One region of the Rahnella sp. Larv3_ips genome, then DNA from elsewhere that is predicted to be linked to it. Evidence: predicted binding sites of a transcription regulator. Region 1 holds the regulator's gene; the other holds the start of a gene.
What was found. Region 1 encodes PurR, which represses purine synthesis genes. Its sites were predicted from a motif close to CANGCAAACGTTTGCNTG; they were not measured.
Positions count from the first base shown of each region.

Region 2: the regulator PurR is predicted to act here: its motif matches at 5,728-5,745, upstream of cvpA (colicin V production protein).

Region 1 covers NZ_MJIB01000004.1:1,318,357-1,325,792, forward strand. The annotation lists gene ED901_RS08380 (alkene reductase) at 1-620, shown strand, start outside; gene gloA (lactoylglutathione lyase) at 779-1,186, shown strand; gene rnt (ribonuclease T) at 1,322-2,005, shown strand; gene ED901_RS08395 (Grx4 family monothiol glutaredoxin) at 2,133-2,480, opposite strand; gene ED901_RS08400 (C40 family peptidase) at 2,940-3,854, shown strand; gene ED901_RS08405 (YnhF family membrane protein) at 4,019-4,108, opposite strand; gene purR (HTH-type transcriptional repressor PurR) at 4,442-5,467, shown strand; gene punR (DNA-binding transcriptional activator PunR) at 5,665-6,570, opposite strand; gene punC (purine nucleoside transporter PunC) at 6,707-7,436, shown strand, end outside.
Region 2 covers NZ_MJIB01000021.1:1,097,522-1,104,957, reverse strand. The annotation lists gene hisP (histidine ABC transporter ATP-binding protein HisP) at 1-273, opposite strand, end outside; gene ED901_RS24680 (ABC transporter permease) at 309-1,025, opposite strand; gene ED901_RS24675 (histidine ABC transporter permease HisQ) at 1,022-1,708, opposite strand; gene argT (lysine/arginine/ornithine ABC transporter substrate-binding protein ArgT) at 1,814-2,596, opposite strand; gene ED901_RS24665 (UbiX family flavin prenyltransferase) at 2,920-3,492, opposite strand; gene purF (amidophosphoribosyltransferase) at 3,620-5,137, opposite strand; gene cvpA (colicin V production protein) at 5,168-5,659, opposite strand; gene dedD (cell division protein DedD) at 5,924-6,721, opposite strand; gene folC (bifunctional tetrahydrofolate synthase/dihydrofolate synthase) at 6,711-7,436, opposite strand, start outside.

The DNA.
Region 1 (7,436 bases):
TCATCAATGATTTCCGTCATGCTGCGGCCTGCTCTGCAGAAGCCGGTTTCGATTACATCGAACTGCATGCGGCGCACGGCTATCTGTTGCACCAGTTTATGTCTCCGGCATCTAACCTGCGTGAAGACCAGTACGGTGGCAACATTGAAAACCGCACACGCCTGACGCTGGAAGTGGTGGATGCTGCGATTGAAGAGCTCGGCGCAGAACGTGTGGGTATCCGTATTTCACCACTGGGACCGTTTAACGGCCTGGACAACGGTGAAGATCAGGTACAGGCAGCCATCTATCTGCTGGATGAACTGAACAAACGTAAACTGGCTTATCTGCATATTTCTGAGCCTGACTGGGCCGGTGGTAAGCCTTACACCACCGAATTCCGTGAGGTGATCCGCGCGCATTATCAGGGCGTGATTGTCGGTGCCGGTGCTTACACGGCTGAGAAAGGCGAAGAACTGATCGAAAAAGGTTACATCGATGCCGTAGCCTTTGGCCGCAGCTACATCGCTAACCCGGATCTGGTTGAGCGTCTGAAATCTCATGCACCGCTTAACGAGCCAAAACCAGAAACCTTCTACGGCGGCGACGCTCAGGGTTATACCGATTACCCGACCCTGTAATGTTATAAAAGTTATCTCCACTTTTCGGCGACCGATGCCCTCCGGCCGCCGTTTTTTTGGTCAGAAATCCAGCCGCTGTTCGGGGTTTTACAGACAAAACCGCCGCTATCGGTTAGGCTGAAACTGATTATTCTCATCCTGCAAATAAAGAGGAACCTATGCGTTTACTCCATACCATGCTTCGCGTTGGCGATTTACAACGCGCAATCAGCTTCTACACCGACGTTTTAGGCATGCGCCTGCTGCGTACCAGTGAAAATACGGAATACAAATATTCGCTGGCTTTTGTTGGCTACACGGATGAAAGCGAAGGCGCAGTCATTGAGTTAACCTACAACTGGGGCGTTGACAGCTATGACATGGGCACTGCCTATGGGCACATCGCGTTAGGAGTGGATAACGTGGCGCAAACCTGCGACGACATCCGTAACGCAGGTGGCAAAGTCACCCGTGAAGCGGGCCCGGTCAAAGGCGGCTCCACCATTATCGCTTTTGTTGAAGATCCGGACGGCTACAAAATCGAGCTGATCGAATCCAAACACGCAGGCCAGGGTCTGGGCAACTGATCCGTTGCGTGCAGTCTCAGGGCGCGAAAGCGCCCTTTTTTTTGCCCACTGAAATGTCGAATATTCGCCACACGCCTGCAACTCGCGGCAAAATTTGTCATAATGTGCGCTTAATTCGATAAAGATAAGAAACTAATGGCCGAGAATAGTGACATTAACGCCCTGAGAGGCCGTTTTCGTGGTTTTTATCCGGTAGTGATCGATGTTGAAACTGCCGGATTCAATGCCAAAACTGATGCGCTGCTGGAAATTGCAGCCATCACGCTAAAAATGGATGAAGACGGCTGGCTGGAAAGCGACGAGACGGTCCATTTCCACGTCGAGCCTTTCGAAGGTTCCATTCTGGTGCCAGAGGCGCTGGCGTTTAACGGTATCGACCCGACAAATCCGTTGCGTGGTGCGGTCAGCGAATATGACGCCCTGCATGAGATTTTCAAAGTCATCCGTAAAGGGATGAAAGAGCAGAACTGCAACCGCGCGATCATCGTGGCGCACAACGCTAATTTTGATCACAGCTTCCTGATGGCCGCCGCCGAACGCGCCGGGCTGAAACGTAACCCGTTCCATCCGTTCGCGACCTTTGATACCGCAGCGCTGAGCGGGCTTGTGCTCGGGCAGACGGTGCTGGCAAAAGCCTGTATCAGCGCGGGGATGGTCTTTGACAGCAGCCAGGCGCACTCCGCCTTGTATGACACAGAGCGCACGGCTGAACTGTTCTGCGAGCTGGTAAACCGCTGGAAGCGCCTGGGCGGCTGGCCGCTGGCCATCAGCGCCGAAGAGCAGGAAGACGAAACCGCATCAGAAGAACATCAGCAGTAAGCGGTTGACGTGAAGGAATACGCTGACGGACAAACAGGCCGGACGCATAAAAAACAAAAAGAGCGACGCAATGTCGCTCTTTTTATTGTCATCAGCTGCCCTGAAGGCCGCCAATTCCCGCTGCTGATTACTCTTCAGATTCAGAAGATTTGTATTTCTCAGCGGTTTCTTTGATCAGCTGTTGCAGTTCGCCACGCTGATACATTTCAATCACGATGTCACAACCGCCGACCAGTTCACCATCAACCCACAGCTGCGGGAAGGTAGGCCAGTTAGCAAATTTTGGCATCTCTGCGCGGATATCCGGGTTCTGCAGGATATCGACGTAAGCGAAACGTTCACCACAGGCAGACAATGCCTGAACTGCTTGTGCAGAAAAACCGCAGCTTGGCAGTTTTGGCGAGCCTTTCATGTACAGCAGAATCGGGTTTTCAGAAACTTGCTTCTGAATTTTTTCAATTGTTGGAGTGGTCATTTCTTGCTTCCTCAAGCCGGTACAGGCTGTCACGGTCATTACTCTTCACGCGCAGCACAAAAAAGTGCTGAATCACATTGCCCTCTATTGTAACGATGGCAGCTATCAGATAAAAACGCCATTTTTTGCAGGGTCTTTCGCAATACTGACATTTTATTTCACTATTTTAAGTGCCTGCGTGCGGGCTCACTAAAATAAAGATTCATCGAGAATAACATTTTTGGCGATGACATTAACCAGGGATTTGCATTTCGCCATGGTTTAACACAAATATTAACCTACTGAAAAACGGTCATTTTATTCACTAAAAATGGCGTTTATTTCGACGTTTTAAAAGCTATTAACTTTTTCTCACAATATGATCTAGAATCGATGCAATTCGTGCTGTTTTGTCTGGTTCTTTTAGGCAATACTCTGACATCTCTGATGTTTAACCTAACCACCTATGGTAACGAAGCTATGCGCTTACTGTTCACGCTTTTTGTGCTGCTCTTTACCCAGCTGTTTCTGAATATTGCTCATGCGTCACCGCAGAGTCGTGTTTCTGCCGATCAGCGAAAGAGTCATGTTAATCAGGTTGCCCCTGAGGAACGTCGAAAGCGAAAAACGGTTGCAGCGAAAACCACTAAAAAAACCAAAGTGGCACCGGTGAAAGAACAACAGAGTCAGGAAAAAAATGCCAGGAAGAGAGTCAAAAGCACCGAACTGGTGACGCGAAAGGCCTCTTCTGTCAAAACAGTTAAAACGACGCGAGCTGAAAGTAAGGCCGAGAGTAAGAAAGAAAAAACACTCAAAACCACCAGAGCTGAAACCAAAGCAGATAAGAAAAGTAAAACCCGGGCTTTGGCGAAAAACGCCACTGTAAAGACCAGCAAGAAAGAAGCGTATGGCCGACACCGAAAAGGCAAGAAATTAGCCGAAGAAGACAGCAAGCCCATTACGTTAAGCGCGACCCACAAGAAACGTTATCAGCATGCTCAGCAAACGGCGATGACCAAGCTGATGCATCAGGTCGGCAAACCTTATCGCTGGGGTGGTACCTCACCCAATACCGGTTTCGATTGCAGTGGTTTAGTGTATTACGCGTACAAAGATCTGATTCGTATCAAAATGCCACGCACCGCTAACGAGATGTACCACCTGCGCGATGCCGCACCGGTGAAACGCGGTGAACTGGAGTCCGGCGATCTGGTCTTCTTTAGAATTAATAACCGCGGTGCCGCGGACCATGTCGGGGTATACGTCGGTAACGGCAAGTTTATTCAGTCTCCGCGTACCGGTGAAGACATCAAAATTACCTCACTGGGCGACGATTACTGGCAAGATCATTATGTAGGTGCACGTCGGGTAATGACCCCAAAAACGATCCGATAATAAGCAGTTCGTTAAATTTGAAGTTCCGCTAATCATCACTGAATAGCATTTAACGAAGCGTTTGTGCAGGGAAGAATGTCGGCGAAAAGGGTCAGTGTGCAAAAATTGAAAAGGGCGATCCCTGTATAAGGGTTCGCCCTTTTTGTTGCCCGATGACAGAGCTTTTAGTTCATCACTGCGGTGAAGCTGAAAGCGATAATCATAAGCAACGCGCAAACGGTGGTAATCAACGACAATTTCAGATTACTGTCCATAAAACCCCCTTACGGATCAATTGTGGCGTTTCATTAAGCCACATAAAATGTGTGCCAACGCATTTTCTCATACTTCATCGCTAAAATCCCGCGTTGATTCATGCGCGATATTCCACAATAACACTTCCACTTTGCTGCATTATAAGAGAAAATTGTCGGTTACCACGCCTGTGTGCCGGTCGATTTCACCCGAGAGCGTTTTGCGCCTCACTCTGACGAATCCACCCAACGATTTCACTGCCTTTTTAAAAGCCCGCAGTGAAATCCACGCAAGCAAACGATTAACATAATGCTAACGTGCTGAAACACGTGAGTTCAGGAGTCATTGTTTACATGGCAACGATTAAAGATGTCGCTAAGCGCGCTGGCGTTTCCACCACAACCGTGTCGCACGTCATCAATAAAACACGTTTCGTCGCCGAAGACACCAAAACCGCGGTTCTGCTGGCTATCAAAGAGCTTCACTACTCGCCAAGCGCCGTTGCGCGCAGCCTGAAGGTCAATAACACCAAAACCATTGGCCTGCTGGCGACCTCAAGTGAAGCGCCCTACTTTGCCGAAGTCATTGAAGCCGTTGAAAACAGCTGTTTCTCCAAAGGCTACACGCTGATTTTGTGTAACTCGCATAATAATCTGGAGAAACAGCAGGCCTATCTGCAAATGCTGGCGCAAAAACGCGTCGACGGCTTGCTGGTAATGTGCGCGGAATATCCGGATGAACTGCTGAATATGCTGGAAGAATACCGCTCCATTCCGATGGTCGTCATGGACTGGGGCGAGGCGCGCAAAAACTTCACTGACAGCATTATCGATAACGCCTTCGAAGGCGGTTATATGGCCGGTCGTTATCTGATTGAACGCGGGCATCGTGATATTGGCGTGATCCCAGGGCAACTGGCACGTAATACCGGTGGTGGTCGTTTCCAGGGTTTCGTCAAGGCGCTGAACGAAGCTAACATTCCTCTGCGCGAAGAGTGGGTGGTTCAGGGTGATTTCGAACCGGAATCGGGTTATCAGGCGATGCACAAAATCCTGATGCAGAAACAGCGCCCTACTGCTGTTTTCTGTGGCGGTGATGTGATGGCGATGGGGGCTATCTGTGCCGCAGATGAGCTCGGTTTACGCGTACCGCAGGATATTTCGGTGATCGGATATGACAATGTGCGAAATGCGCGTTATTTCTCTCCGGCGTTAACCACTGTGCATCAGCCGAAAGAGCGTCTGGGCGAAATGGCGTTTACCATGCTGCTGGACAGAATTATCAGTAAACGTGAAGAATCACAGACCATTGAGGTTCATCCCAAACTGGTCGAGCGCCGTTCAGTAGCCGACGGCCCTTTCCGCGATTATCGCCGTTAACAAAAATCTGACGCCTGCCTGTGCAGGCGTTTTTTCTCGTCCCGGTCAATACTGGCTTCCGGTATCAGCAGCGTTTAAGCAGCGACGATGAGGGTATTGACTCCTGGCAGGCCAATGCGGGCGTAAGAGTTACGTTCTGACCAAACATTTATAACACCAGTAAACATCCGCCTCCCGGAGAGGTGGATGTTTATTTTCTAATCCCGTAACCATTCCTGATTCATCGTTTCTGTATCGCCCATGTATTCCAGCAGCCAGGCCAGCGAAGGAGAGGAGTTACTCTGATCCCACGTCAGGCAACACGGGCTGTCAGGGAAGGTATTCTCCAGCGCCAGAACCTGTAATTTTTGCTGTTCAATCTGATGACTCACGCGATGAACCGGCATCATCCCTACGCATAAACCTTCGCTCAGACACTCCAGCGCGCAAGTCCAGTCAGGCACGACCAGGCGCCGCTGATTATCCAGCGTCCAGGTATCACGTTTGGGTAAGGTGCGCGAAGTATCCTCCAGACACAGCGCCGGATAAGGCCGCAGTTGATCATCGTTCAGCGCGCCGGAGAGCTGCGCAAGCGGATGCTGAGGGCTGACGACACAGTGCCAGTCCATAAAACCCATATCGCGAAAACTGAAACGCCCGCCCACCGGCACCGCCCGCGTCGCGCCAATTGCCACGTCTGCGCGGCCATCGACCAGCGCATCCCAGACGCCGTTAAATACTTCGGAATGAATGATAAGTTCCGTATCGGGGAAATGACGGTAGAAATCGAGCACCAGCCGCCGCGTTCTGGCGGGTTTCACAATTCGGTCTACCGCCACCCGCAGCTCGCCACGCCAGCCGTTTGCGACCTGCTGGCACTGCCGACGCGTAGCTATCATTTTTTTTGTCAGAATCCGTGCTTCATCAACGAAAACTTTTCCGGCAGGCGTCAGCACCACGTCACGGTGACGCCGTTCAAACAAAGGAACAGCCAGCCAGTTCTCCAGCTGACGAACGGTATAGCTGATGGCAGAAGGCACACGGTGAAGATCCTGCGCTGCTGCGCTGAAACTACCGGTACGTGCTACCGCATCAACCACTTCAAGGGCGTATTCTGACCACATCACTTAGCCTTCAATATTTTTCACAGCAGATTGCAAATATTAGCGTTTCACAAGACTGTTATCAAAGCGTTAAACTCTGCATCCCAACTGTTTTCTGCATCACATCATCTGCAATACATAAATTAACGAGACAATAATGAAACCCTCCTTTGGATTTATGCTCTATCTCGCCGGATTGAGCATGCTCGGCTTTTTAGCCACAGATATGTATCTTCCCGCCTTCAGCGCGATGCAAATCAGCCTGATGACCAGTCCGGGCATGATCAGCGCCAGCCTGAGTATTTTCCTCGGCGGTTTCGCGATCGGGCAACTGCTCTGGGGCCCCCTCTCCGACCGCATTGGCCGTAAACCGGTGCTGATTATCGGCCTGACGCTGTTTGCCATTGGCTGTCTGGGTATTTTGTGGGTGGAAAATGTGCGTGCGCTGCTGGCGCTGCGTTTCTTACAGGCCGTTGGTGTGTGTGCCGCCGCAGTCACATGGCAGGCGATCGTCGTTGACCGTTTCTCACCGGATGTGGCAAAAAAAACCTTCGCCAGCATCATGCCGCTGGTCGCACTCTCGCCGGCTCTGGCACCGCTGCTCGGCGCATGGGTACTGAATCACTTTGACTGGGAAGCGATTTTCGCTCTGCTGACAGGGGTCACGGTGATCCTCCTTATCACCACGTTGACCTTGCGTGATAAAAAACACGCAGAACATCCGCCCGAAAATAAAGCCGGTTTTGGTACTTTGCTCACTTCCCGTATTTACACGGGTAATGTGATGATTTACGCCGCCTGCTCTGCGGGTTTTTTCGCATGGCTGACCGGTTCACCGTTCATTTTGAGTGATATGGGTTACACACCGGCGGTTATTGGCCTGAGCT
Region 2 (7,436 bases), on a different contig from region 1:
ACGCAGCAGTTGCAGCTGTTTTTTGTCGAACACTTTCAGTTGCCCGTCGGTGTCGCGCACCATGCGGATATCCTGATTGCTGACGCTGATTGACCCTTCGCTCGGCTTCTCCAGGAAGTTAATGCAGCGCAAAAATGTACTTTTCCCTGAACCTGATGAACCAATAATACTGATCACATCTCCCGCATTGGCGGAGAGCGACACGCCTTTGAGCACCTCATGGTCGCCGTAGCGTTTGTGGAGATCGAGAACGGCTAATTTGTTTTCTGACATAACGTTTCCCGCAATGGTGTCGATAGTTGGCTTTTTTAATGAGCGGACTGGGGCTTCACATGCGCCAGCCAGCGTTTTTCCGCCTTACGGAACAGACCAATCAGAACAAAAGAAACACAAAGATAAATCACCGCCGCGATCCCGAAGGCGTAAAACGGCTGATACGTCGCCGAGTTAATATCGCGGGCAATCTTCAGCACATCCGGCACGGTGGCGGTAAACGCCAGGGCGGTGGAGTGCAGCATCAGAATGACTTCGTTACTGTAAGCCGGCAGCGCCGTGCGTAACGCCGAAGGCAAAATAATGCAGGTATAGAGTTTAAAACGCGAAAATCCGTAGGCGTTCGCGGCTTCGATTTCACCGTGAGGCACTGACCGGATGGCACCGGCAAATATCTCGGTGGTGTACGCACAGGTGTTGAGCGTCAGCGCCAGGATCGTACAGTTCAGACCGCTGCGAAAGAACGCATTCAGAAAGTCCGTGCCACGCACGATCTCCAGGCTGTACATTCCGGAGTAGAACACCAGCAGTTGCACATACAGCGGCGTGCCGCGAAAAATGTAGGTGTATAACCAGATCGGATAGCGGATTAATTTATTAGACGACACGCGCCCGACGGCCATGGGCACCGCCAGCAATCCGCCGATCACCACGGAACTGATCAGTAACCAAAGGGTGATCGCCAGCCCGGTGAAACGGTAGCCATCGCTGTACAGCAGCGACCAGCCATATTGTTGGAGGATTTCGATCATAGCTCAGCCCTCTTCACACCCAGCGAATAACGGCGTTCAAGCCATAACAGCACGCCGTTCGACAGCGTGGTAAAGATCAGATACACCACACCCGCCACAATCGCAAAATAGAACGGCTGATAGGTGCCCTTTCCTGCCAGCTGCGTGGCTTTCACCACATCATTCAGGCCGAGCAGTGACACCAGCGCGGTGGCTTTTAAAATCACCTGCCAGTTGTTACCGATACCAGGCAACGCGAAACGCATCATGGCCGGGAAGAGGATACGGCGGAAAATTTGTGAGCCGGTGAAACCATAAGCGGTGGCCGCTTCAATCTGCCCGCGGGGAACGGCCATAAACGCGCCGCGAAATGTCTCGGTGAAATACGCACCATAGATAAAACCGAGCGTGATGATACCGGCGCTCATCGGGTCGATATCAATTTGCGTCATCCCGAGAGATTCGGTGACGCTGTTGAGTGCAATCTGCAAGCCGTAAAAAATCAATAACATCAACACCAGATCAGGTACGCCGCGGATAAGCGTGGTGTAACACCCAAAGAAACCAGAAATAACCCGGCTTTTTGACAGCTTCCCACCCGCCCCGATAAGCCCTATCACCAGCGCTAAAACAACTGACGAAATCGCCAGTTCCAGTGTCACCAACGTGCCCTGGATGATTACCTGGGAATACCCATACAGCATGGTTTTTTCCTGTCTGAAAGGATCCCGGCGCGGCCAGAAAACGGCGCGCGTCAGAACCTCAGGGAGCAGCGCACCGCCCCCTGTGGCACATCACACAGCGCGCAATTAGCCGCCGTATACGTCAAAGTCGAAGTATTTCTTCGCCAGCTTGTCGTAAGTACCGTCTTTACGCATGCTGTCAAACGCCTTATTCAGCGCGGCTTTCAGATCCGTATCGGTCTTACGCAGACCCATGCCGGTACCCACGCCGAAGAATTTATCGTCTTTAACAGACGGACCCGCGAACGCGTATTCTTTACCTGCAGACTGTTTCAGGAAGCCTTCGCTGCCCGCCACTTCGTCCTGGAACGCAGCATCAAGACGGCCTGAAGCCAGATCCGCATAAATCAGATCCTGATTCTGGTAAGCCACAACGTTGATGCCTTTTGGCTGCCACATGGCGTTGGCATAGGCTTCCTGAGTGGAACCCTGCAATACACCGACGTTTTTGCCTTTCAGCGCGTCCAGTTCAGGCAGAACTTTGGAGCCTTTAGGCGCGATCAGACGGGCGTTGGCAGCGTACAATTTCTCAGTGAAATCAATTTCCTGCTGGCGTTTTTCAGTGATGGACAATGAGGAAATGATCGCATCAATTTTTTTGGCTTTCAGGGAAGGGATCAGTGCGTCGAAATCACTTTCGACATACGTGCATTTAATTGCAGCGCGTTTACACATTTCATTTGCGAGATCGATATCAAAACCTACCAGCTTGCCGCTGGAATCCTTTGATTCAAATGGGGCATACGTCGGATCAGTACCGATATTAATTGCTTTAGGTGCGGCAGCGAACGCACTACCTGCGCTGGCTAAGACCAAAACCAGCGGAAGAACCTTGAACAACTTTTTCATACATTAGCCTCAGTGATTATTCATCTGTTGTGGTTGCGTGTGCGTGAATGAACGTCTTTTTATAGTTTGCTGAACGATGCAAATGGCTTTTTTGCCAGATTCTCTCATGCACGTTTCGTGCCGTTTCTTAGCGAGGGCAATTTCCCCGTTAAGAGAGTGAAAACCGGTCAAAAAATCATCAGGAATATGAAAGTATTCAGAGGTCTGAGGAAAGGATAGCGTAAGCGCTCGTTAACAATGCACCAGAATGAATCAAATTGTGATCAGCGTTGGTGCATTGTTAGTGAAATGCTAGAAATAAGTGCGTAGAGGGGGGAGAAAACTCAGTGGCTGCCCTGCCATCGAACAAACAGGTCTTCCGGCAACTCAATATCGAACTGATCGATGACGCGGTTAACGGTCTGATCGATGATATCTTCCACCGACGCCGGGCGATGATAGAACGCCGGAACTGGCGGCATGATGATGGCTCCGAGCTCAGCGGCCTGAGTCATCAGGCGCAGGTGGCCAAGATGCAGCGGCGTTTCGCGGACACAGAGCACCAGACGGCGGCTTTCTTTAAGCACCACGTCTGCCGCGCGGGTCAGTAATCCATCGGTATAGCTGTTAACAATGCCGGACAAGGTTTTGATCGAACAGGGTAAAATCACCATTCCGGCGGTTTTAAAAGATCCGGAAGAAATACTGGCGGCGATATCGCGGGAATCATGAACCACATCGGCCATGGCCTGCACGTCGCGCAGCGTCAGATCGGTTTCCAGAGTCAGCGTCTGCCGTGCGGCATTACTCATCACCAGATGGGTTTCGACATCCGGTACGCTTTTTAACACCTGCAACAACCGGACACCGTAAATTGCGCCGCTGGCGCCTGAAATACCGACAATAAGTCGTTTCATGAACACTGCCTTAGAAGAATGAACCCGGACGGTGCTAATACTGACATACATTCAGGCATAAAAAAACGCGCCCGACCTGTGTGTTCACAGGAGGGGCGCGCTTTGTATCATGCCAGCAACGCGCTTATCAGCCTTCGTTGTGCATCTCGAGGTTTTCAGCTTCCTGCTGACCACGTAACGCCTGAGCGTCGTCGTTGCGCAGGGCTTCGAGGTATTCCAGGTAATTCTGGTCAACGTCTTTCGTGACGTAAATACCATCGAATACTGAACACTCAAATTTCTCGATATCGCTGTTGTCTTCTTTCACTGCGGCGATCAAATCGCTCAGGTCCTGGAAGATCAAGGCATCGGCACCGATGATTTGGTTGATTTCGCTGACTTCACGGCCATGCGCAATCAGTTCGTTGGCACTTGGCATATCGATGCCGTAGACGTTCGGGAAACGAATTTCCGGTGCCGCTGAAGCCAGATACACACGTCTTGCCCCCGCTTCACGTGCCATCTCAACGATTTGCTGAGACGTGGTGCCGCGCACGATGGAATCATCCACCAGCAACACGTTCTTATCACGAAACTCCGCGCGGTTAGCATTGAGTTTGCGACGCACAGATTTACGGCGTTCCTGCTGACCCGGCATGATAAATGTACGGCCAACATAACGGTTTTTCACAAAACCCTGACGGTACGGTTTATCAAGGATGCGCGCGATTTCCAGCGCGATATCACATGAGGTTTCCGGGATAGGGATCACCACGTCGATATCCAGATCTTCCCATTCACGGGCAATTTTCGCGCCCAGCTTTTCACCCATACGAACACGGGCGCTGTAGACGGAAATTTTGTCGATAAACGAGTCAGGACGTGCGAAATACACGTACTCGAACAGGCACGGATTGTACTGCGGATTCTCAGCACACATGCGGGTGAACAGCTGGCCTTTTTCGGTGATGTACACCGCTTCGCCCGGCGCCACATCACGCAGGAACTCAAAGCCCAGTGTATCTAACGCCACGCTCTCAGACGCCACCATGTACTCATTGCGGCCATCTTCCAGCGTACGTTTGCCGATCACCAGCGGGCGGATGCCGTGCGGGTCACGGAAGGCCAACATGCCGTGGCCGATGATCATCGCCACGCAGGCATAAGCACCACGGATTTTCAGGTTCACCGCCGACACGGCAGCGAAAATGTTGTCAGCTTCGAGCGGATAATGCTGGAAACGATCCAGCTCGCTGGCCAGGATATTCAGCAGGACTTCAGAATCAGAAGTCGTGTTGACATGGCGACGCTGGCCTTCGAACAGATTGCTTCTCAGTTCATGGGCATTGGTCAGGTTACCGTTATGGGCCAGGGTGATGCCGAACGGAGAGTTGACGTAAAAAGGTTGAGCTTCTGAAGCGCTGGAACTGCCAGCCGTTGGGTAGCGAACATGGCCGATGCCCATGTTGCCTTGCAAGCGTTGCATATGGCGGGCTTCGAAAACATCCTTCACCAGGCCATTCGCTTTCCGTAAACGGAAGTTATTATTGGCATCAATGGTGACGATGCCTGCGGCATCCTGCCCACGGTGTTGTAACACCGTTAACGCGTCATAAATCGACTGGTTTACCGGCATGAAACCGGCGATACCGACAATACCGCACATGTTGTCTTTTCCTCTTCAGCGCTGCCAAAACTAAAGATGTTTTGGCAAGAAACTCGACGTGCTCTGCAGGTAGTCAAAGAACCACCTGATGATATAACTGAACTGTGGGATCAACTGGGATTGCTTCCAGTCTTCACTTTGTGAGAAGCCGGTAAAAGTATCCAGGAAGAACAGCATCGCGGAGACAATCAACACCCCGCGCAGCGCGCCGAAGCACACACCTAACACCCTGTCTGTGCCGGACAATCCGGTTCTTTCCACCAGCGAACCAATCACATAGTTGACAATTGCACCTACGATCAACGTCGCGATGAACAAGATGGCAATTGCGATCCCGTTTCGAACTAACTCATCTTCGAAACGCGTGAAGTAGATGGCGAGGTAAGGGTAATAATGACTGGCAACGAAGAAGGCGCAAGCCCAGGTTACCAGTGATAAAGCCTCACGAACAAAGCCACGAATCAAACTGACTAATGCAGAAAATCCGATAACCGCAATGATGACGTAATCAATCCAGACCATTAACTATTCCAGTGTCTAATCCAGTCACGTCTACCCCGGCATCCAAATCGCTGCGAATTCTAACAGAAAAAGAAAACGTTTGCGTAGGGGAAATCTGCCGGTCAGACAAATTAATAATAGCGATTAAAAAAACCTCAATCGCAGCATAACCCTATAAAAACCCAACCTGAGGATCTTATAGAAAAAGGGCACAAATCGCTTGTGCCCTCCCTGGTATTTTTTATGTTTTATCAGTTCCCTCCCCGGCAAAGGGGAGGAGTCACGTCAGTGTGCAGAGTAAGCCCGGACCTGGCCGCCTAATCCGCTGAGCTGTTGCAACTGCGGCAACGAGGCTTCGAGCTTCTGCCTGGAGGCATCCGGCCCGACGTAGAGGCGCGTTATCTGCCCCTGTACCGGCGTTGACGGAACCGTGTAGGCACGGAAACCGGAGAGTCGCAGATTCGCCACGATCTCATTGGCTTTGGCCGCATTTTTCAACGCCCCCAGCTGCACAACATACGACTGCCCCGCTGGTGCTTTTTCTTCCTGCGCCGGCTTCGGCTGTTCTGCGGCTTTCGGTTGCTCTGCCGGTTTAGGCTGTTCAACCGGTTTCTGTTTGACGACAGGCGGTGCTTCGACCATCGGTTTAGGTTCGATCGTCTTAGGCTTCTGAACCACTGGCTTTTGCTCAACCGGTTTCTGCTTCGCAGGTTCGGTACGCGTAGTTTGCACCGTTTTTTTCTGCTCTGGCAGCGTCGTTGCCGGTGGCGTTTCTACCGTGGTATTCCCCGGTGCCACCGCGCCACGATTGGCAGCCGTGGTGTTGGTCGCGGAATTGTCAGATTCCGGTGCGCCATGCATCGACTGATCTGCGCCTTCAGGCACCTGAGCAGGCAGCGACTGCGTCACCGGCGGTACCGAATCCTGCTCCTCGACATCACCCGCTTTTGGCACCAATGGGATCGACGCAAATTCGTCTTCGTAATGTTTTTTCTTGCCGTCGAGTAATCCGGGCAAAATGATGACGCCCAGCGCCACCAGAATGACCGTACCGACCAGGCGATTTTGAAACTTACTTGCCACTGGTTTTCCCCGTATCTAAAGCATCCATTACGTGAGCGACGGTATGAAACGAACCGCAGACGATCACAATATCCTGAGGAGCCGCCTCCTGCATGGCCTGCTTCCAGGCTGACTCCACATCCGTAAACTGACGCGCCGCGGGCAGATGCGCCGTCAGTTCTTCAGCGCTGGCACCGCGCGGGCCTTCAAGCGGCGCGCAATACCATTCATCCACCTGCGGGGACAGACACGCCAGCGTACCGGCAATATCTTTATCTGACAACATGCCGACAACGGCCCGTACTTTCCCGCCATGGCGTGGCTGTTCAGCCAAACGCCCGGCCAGATAGGCAGCAGCGTGAGGGTTATGCGCCACGTCGAGGATCAGGCGCGGTGATTCGCTCACGGTCTGGAATCGTCCCGGCAGCGCCGCACGCGTCAGGCCACTGTGCAACGCCTCAGCCGGGATCTCCAGCGGCGAATAATGCAGGGCTGCCAGTGCCGTCGCAGCATTGGCTAAGGGAACGTTTGGCAACGGCAGAGCCTCCAGAACGGTGGTTTCCGCCCCTTCCTGCAACGCCGCCCAGCGCCAGCTGTCAGAACCGGCGGTAAAATGCCACTGGCTGTCACGACGGCAGAGATCGGCATTTTTTTCCTGCGCCACATCCGCAATCGACTGCGGCATATCCGGCTCACCGACCACCGCCGGTTTACCCGAACGGAAAATACCGGCCTT